DNA from 2 places in the Cryobacterium sp. TMT2-15-1 genome. Region 1 is predicted to be linked to the other one. Evidence: predicted binding sites of a transcription regulator. Region 1 holds the regulator's gene; the other holds the start of a gene.
The links. Region 1 encodes LexA, which represses DNA repair genes until DNA is damaged. Its sites were predicted from a motif close to TCGAACANNTGTTCGA; they were not measured.

Region 1 (3,411 bases):
AGCCGGTGCGTGCGCCCGTCGATCCTCTGGGGTGACGTGTCCCGACCGCGGCCCATCACGGTCGAGTGGTCAGCGTTCACGCAGGGTCTGACGCCCAAGCCCGTCAAGGGGATGCTCACCGGTCCGGTCACGATCCTCGCGTGGTCGTTCGTGCGCGACGACCAGCCGCTCGGCGAGACGGCCAGGCAGGTGGCCCTGGCCCTGCGGGACGAGATCGCCGACCTGGAGACGGCCGGCATTCAGATCGTCCAGGTCGACGAGCCCGCGCTGCGGGAGCTGCTGCCGCTGAAGCAGAAGGACCAGGCGGAATACCTCGACTGGTCGGTGGGGTCCTTCCGCCTGGCGACGGCCGGTGCGGCCGCGGCCACCCAGATCCACACCCACCTCTGCTACTCGGAGTTCGGGGTGGTCATCGACGCGATCCGCAACCTGGACGCGGATGTGACCAGCATCGAGGCGGCACGCTCTCGCATGGAGGTGGTGGGCGATATCCGGTCCCAGGGCTTCGACCACGGTATCGGCCCGGGAGTGTGGGACATCCACTCGCCGCGTGTGCCGAGCGTGGCCGAACTCACCGACCTGCTCGAGCGCGCCGCGGCGGCCATCCCGGCCATCCGGCTCTGGGTGAACCCCGACTGCGGCCTCAAAACCCGCGGCTACGCCGAAACCGTCCAGTCCCTGCACAACATGCTCGCTGCGACCCGCATCCTCCGCGCCCGCCTGACCTCCTCCGTTTCCGCCTGACCCTGCCTCCACCCACACAAAAGCCGGGCACGACACCAAAACCAGTGTTCGTGCCCGGCCCACAAGACCCGGCCCACAAGACCCGGCCCATAAGGCCCGACCGAAACAACCATGGTGACTCAACACACGCGCGTCACCACGACGTTGGTCGAAACCGGCGAGATCAAGAGTCGGCCTGAAGTGCTAATGAACTTCAGTGCTGTTGCCCTAAACCGACCGCAGCACGGCCACAACCTTCCCCAGAATCTCGGCGTGATCGCCGACGATGGGTTCGAAGTTGGTGTTGCGGGGCAGTAGCCAGGTGTGCCCGTCGCGCTGGCGGAAGACCTTGACGGTTGCCTCGTTGTCGAGCATGGCAGCAACGATTTCACCGTTTTCGGCGGTCTTCTGCTGCCGCACGACGACCCAGTCGCCGTCCATGATGGCGGCGTCGATCATCGATTCGCCCGACACCTTGAGCATAAACAGGTCGCCCTTCCCCACCAGCTGGCGGGGCAGCGGGAAAATCTCGTCGATCTGCTGTTCGGCGGTGATCGGGATGCCGGCGGCGATGCGACCGACGAGCGGAACCATGGCGGCGTCGCCGACCTGCACTCCGGTGTGGAAACTTTCCGAGGCTCCGGCCGTCGTGTCTTCGGGCGACTGCGGAATCTCGATGAGCACCTCCAGCGCTCGGGGGCGGTTCGGGTCACGGCGGAGGTAACCGCTCAGTTCCAACTGGTTGAGCTGGTGGGTGACGCTCGACAGTGACGACAGGCCGACGGCGTCGCCGATCTCCCGCATGCTCGGCGGATAGCCGCGTTGGCTGACCGAGCGTTGGATGACGTCAAGGATGGCGAGCTGCTTCTCGCTGAGGCTCTTGCGCCGTCTGGTGCCGCCCTTGTCGCGGGGACCGCTGGTGTTCTGTGCCACGTTCGTCGCTCCTCGTTGTGATTGATGCGCTGGCGGCACGCATCGAATGCCGCCGATTCACGCGAATGTCGGGGGTGCCTGATTGAGTGTCAATCAACAATCGAAACTGTATCCGCGTTGAGGCCATTAAACAAACATGTATTCGAGTGGGTCGGGATGAATATTTCAGAAACTACCGAAAAAAGCTTGATTGTTCGAATAATCGAATATACATTCGGAACATAAGTTCGTATCCGGCTCTCCCGGCCGAGAGTCGGATGTAGCTTCTCACAGGAGGTATGACATGAGCACTGCACTTGAACGAGGCGTCCCCATCACGACCGGACGCACCCGGCTCCGACTCACCCGGCGCGGTCGCGTCGTTTTCACGTGCCTGGCTGCCTTTCCGCTCGTGGCCGTGGCTCTGGCCGTCGCCCTCAACGGAGGCATTGCCGCCGCCGAGAACTCGACCGTCGGTCGCGTGGCCACGGCCTTCGACTACGTCACCATCAAGTCGGGGCAGTCGCTCTGGCAACTTGCCGAGACAATTGCGCCCACGGCCGATCCGCGCGAGGTGATCGCCGAGATTGTGAGCCTCAACCAGCTGCCGTCCGACAGCGTGCAGCCCGGTCAGCGGCTGGCGCTTCCGAACGACCTGTGAACTACCCGCAACGAGTCCCCGCCGGTCTCACCCCGGTAACATGGGGGGAGTGACCAGTCTCAACGATCTGCCCCTTCGCGATAATCTGCGCGGACTCACCCCCTACGGGGCGCCGCAGTTGCACGTGCCGGTGGCTCTCAACGTGAATGAGAACACCCACGGCATCCCGGCTGAGGTGGCGCAGGACATCGTGGCGGCGTTGGCCGTGGCGGTCACGACCGTGAACCGATACCCCGATCGGGAGTTCACCGAGCTGCGGGATTCCCTCGCCCGTTATCTCGGTCACGGCCTCACTCGAAAGAACATCTGGGCCGCCAACGGATCCAACGAGGTTCTTCAGCAAGTGCTGCAGGCCTTCGGCGGCCCGGGTCGGTCCGTTCTCGGCTTCGCACCGACCTACTCCATGTACCCTTTGCTCGCCTCCGGCACCGGTACCCGCTGGATCGCGGGCGGTCGTGACGCCGAGTTCGAACTCTCCCCGGCAACGGCGGTGGAGTGGGTCGACCGGGTTGCCCCTGACCTCGTCTTCCTCTGCTCGCCGAACAACCCCACCGGCACGCCCCTGTCCCTGGAGACGATCGCGGCCGTCTACGACGCGACCGACGGCATCGTCGTCGTCGACGAGGCATACGCCGAGTTCGGGACGGATGACGCGCCGACCGCCCTGAGCCTGCTGCCCGGCCGGGAGCGCCTGCTGGTGTCCCGCACCATGAGCAAGGCGTTCGCCTTCGCGGGTGTGCGCGTCGGCTATCTGGCCGCCGATCCCGCCGTGACGGATGCCCTCCGCCTGGTTCGTCTGCCCTACCACCTGTCCGCGCTCACCCAGGCTGCCGCGGTCGCCGCCCTCGTCCACACGCCCGCGATGCTCGCCATGGTCGACGACATCCGCGGGCAGCGGGACCGCATCGTGAGCGAACTGGCCCGGCTTGGCTACTCTCCGCTGCGCAGTGCGAGCAACTTCGTGTTGTTCGGCGGCGTCGAGGACCCTCGGGCCACCTTCGAGGCGCTGCTGGCGGAAGGCATCCTCGTGCGCGACGTCGGAATCCCGGGCCACCTGCGGGTCAGCGCCGGCACCGAGTCCGAGACGACGGCGTTCCTCGACGCTCTCGAGGCGC
Region 2 (3,411 bases), on a different contig from region 1:
CCGAACGAATTCGTGAGCTAGACCGGCGCGACCGGCGGCACCGGAACCGGCGGCGTGGGAGCGTTCCAGGCCTTGATGACGGCCCAGCCCACGGCGGCGATCGGCACCGAGATGACCGCGCCGACGATGCCGCCCAGGATCGTGCCGGCCGTCAGCGCCAGCAGGATCACCAGGCCGTGCAGGCGCAGTGACTTGCCGAGCACCACCGGGGACAGGAAGTTGCCCTCGAGCTGGTTCACGGCGACCACGATCGCGACCACGATGATGGCGGTGGTCAGGTCGTTCGTGACGAGGGCCACCAGTGCGGCGAGGATGCCGGCGGCCGTCGCCCCGACGATGGGGATGAAGGCGCCGACGAAGACGATGACGGCGAGCGGCAGCGCCAGCGGAACCTGCAGGATCCACAGTCCGATCCCGATGAACAGGGCGTCGACGAACGCGACGATCGCCGTGCCGCGCACGTAGTTGCCGAATACCTCGACGCTGCTCACGCCGATGCGTGCGGCCCGCTCGTGCCGCTTGCCGGCGAGCGGCTGGATGAGGAAGCTCCAAATGTGGGGGCCGTCCTTCAGGAAATAGAAGAGCACGACGAGGCCGAGCACCACGCCGGCCACGATCTCGGCGGCCACGGAGACCCCGGCCAGGGCCCCGGACCCGAACTGGCTGCTGGTGGCGAAGTCGATGACCGACTCGCGCACCGAATCGATCTGAGCGGAATCGATCGGCAGCGTGCCGCTGGTGAGCAGTTCCTGCAGGCTGTCGAGCCCCTTGCTGGCCGAGGTGAAGAGGGTGTCCCACTCGCCACGGATGCCGAACACCACGAGGGTGACGACGCCACCGAAGACCGCGACGCTCAAGATCAGGGTGATCGCCGCGGCAAGGGATTCGTTCGCCCCGCGGGCCAGCAGGAACCGCATGAAGGGGCGCAGCGCCGAGGCCACGATCAGGGCGATCAGGAGCGGGGTGAAGACCAGCTTGAGCTGCGTGATCCCGTAGATGGCCACCACCAGCAGGGCGAGGACCAGCAGGGCCTGGCCGGAGCGGATGGCGGCCCGGCCGAGATAGTCCGTCCAGGACGAAGTGGGCGTGGTCATAGGGATCTCCAAACGAGGCGAACAACGGCTGAGCCACCCAGCCTAGCCAGACTGCCTCGGCAGACTGCCGGTAGCGCGTGTCGGCCGTGTGACGTACACTCCCTACATCGAACATTTGTTCTATCTATCACCCATCGACCTGCCCGCAGAGGAGTACACACATGTTCGCACACCTCCACGTCGCGAGCGCCTACTCCACGCACTTCGGGGTCACTCTCCCCGAGTCACTGGTGGAGCAGACGCAGGCGCAGAACGGCTCCTTCCTGGCCCTCACCGACCGGGACGGTCTCTACGGCGCGGTCAAACACGTGCGCGCCTGCGCGGCAGCGGGCATCCGGCCGGGGCTGGGCGCCGACCTCGCGGTGCACGACGACGACGGGCATCCGTTGGGCCGGATCGTGGTGCTCGCCCACGGTGATATGAACGGTCGTGGCTATGCGGCCCTCTGCCGCGCGGTCAGCGCCGCCCACAACAGCGCCGCGCACAGCGCGTCGGGGCGCCCCAGCATCGCCCGCTCGCACCTCGCCGAGCTGGCCGGACTGCACTGCCTCACCGTGCTGCTCGGCCCTGCCTCCGACGTGGGCCAATCGGTCGAGCGCCGCGACACCGATGCTGCCGGCGCCTGCCTCACCGCGTGGTTGCGCGCCCTGCCGCCGCAATCGGTGGTGGGTGAAATCGTCTGCCATCTGGCGGCGCCGGGCACTCCCGGCAGTGTGACGCCGGCCACCCGCATGCTCGCCCTCTTCGAGCACGCCGCACTGCCCGCCGTGCTCACCAACGCCGTGCGCTACGGCACCCCCGACGAGGCCGTCACCGCCGACCTGGCCGACGCGGCCCGCACCCTGACGGCGCTGGCGAACCTGGAGCAGCTGCAGACCAACGGCCAGGCCTGGCTGAAACCCGAAGTCGCCATGAGGCAGGTGGCGCGCATGGTCGTCGACGCCGGGCTGCACGACGACGGCGCCGTCGACCGACTGTTCCGCGACACCGAGCAGCTTGCCGGGCGGTGCAGCCTCGACCCGGACTCCGACATCGGCCTGGGTCGCCCGCGCATGCCGGAGGCGCGCATCATCGGCGTCAGCGGCGACCCGCTGACCGAGCTGCACGCCCGAGCCCGGGCCGGCATCGACGACCGCTACCCCGTCACGTCGCCGGCGGGCCGGTCGCTGGCGGATGCTGCGCACGCACGTCTCGTGCACGAGCTGAAGACGGTGGAGCACCTCGGTTTCGCCGGCTACTTCCTCACCGTCGCCCGGGTGGCGGACATCATCCGGGAAATGGGCATCCGCATCCAGGCGCGCGGGTCCGGGGTGGGCTCGGTGCTCAACTACGCCCTGCACACCTCCTCCGTCGAGCCCATCTCCAACGGGCTGCTCTGGGAGCGGTTCCTCTCCCCCGAGCGGCAGACCCTGCCCGACATCGACCTCGACGTCGAGTCCGCCAGAAGGCACGACGTCTATCGCACGCTCTTTGACACCTTCGGCAGCGATCGGGTGTCGCTGATGTCCATGACGAACGCCTATCGCGGCCGCGGCGCCGTGCGCGACGCCGGCCTGGCCCTCGGCATGAATCACGAGCAGGTGGCCGCGGTCGCCAAGCAGATGTGGCGCTTCAACGCGCGCGACTTCCGCCGCGCCCTGGCCGAGAAGCCCGAGCTCGAGCCGTTGGCCGCCGAGGTGCGCGCCTCCTCGCAGCTCGACCTGCTGGTCGACCTGACCGCCAAACTCGACCGGCTTCCCCGGCACATCTCCGTGCACCCCTGCGGCGTCATCCTCTCCGACGCCTCCCTGCTCGACCGCACCCCGGTGCAGGCGTCCGGCATGGGGTTGCCCATGTCCCAGTTCGACAAGCACGACATGGACCCGATGGGCCTGATCAAGCTGGACATCCTCGGTGTGCGGATGCAGTCGGCCATGGCCCACGCCGTCGAGGAACATCACCGATTGTCGGGCGAGATCATTGACCTCGACCGAATCCCACTGAACGACCCGGACACCTTCGAACTGATCCGCTCCACTCGCACCCTCGGCATCTTCCAGATCGAATCTCCCGGTCAGATGGAGCTGGTCGGCAAGCTGCAGCCCGAGGTGTTCAACGATCTCACCGTGGAGATCTCCCTGTTCCGGCCCGGGCCGATGCAGAACAACATGCCCTTGAAATACCTTCAGGCCCGGCATGGGGAGGTGATGCCCGACTACATCCACCCCCGGTTCGAGCCGTTCCTCCGGGAGACCCAGGGTGTGGTGATCTTCCACGAGCAGGTGATGCGCCTGTTCGACGAACTCACCGGCTGCGGGCTCGGGCGGGCGGATGTCTT

Region 2: the regulator LexA is predicted to act here: its motif matches at 1,202-1,217, upstream of E3O62_RS08665 (DNA polymerase III subunit alpha).

Annotation. Positions count from the first base shown of each region.
Region 1 covers NZ_SOGD01000034.1:31,259-34,669, reverse strand. The annotation lists gene metE (5-methyltetrahydropteroyltriglutamate--homocysteine S-methyltransferase) at 1-744, shown strand, start outside; gene lexA (transcriptional repressor LexA) at 952-1,656, opposite strand; gene E3O62_RS09460 (LysM peptidoglycan-binding domain-containing protein) at 1,940-2,296, shown strand; gene E3O62_RS09455 (histidinol-phosphate transaminase) at 2,337-3,411, shown strand, end outside.
Region 2 covers NZ_SOGD01000032.1:79,186-82,596, reverse strand. The annotation lists gene E3O62_RS08670 (AI-2E family transporter) at 18-1,094, opposite strand; gene E3O62_RS08665 (DNA polymerase III subunit alpha) at 1,256-3,411, shown strand, end outside.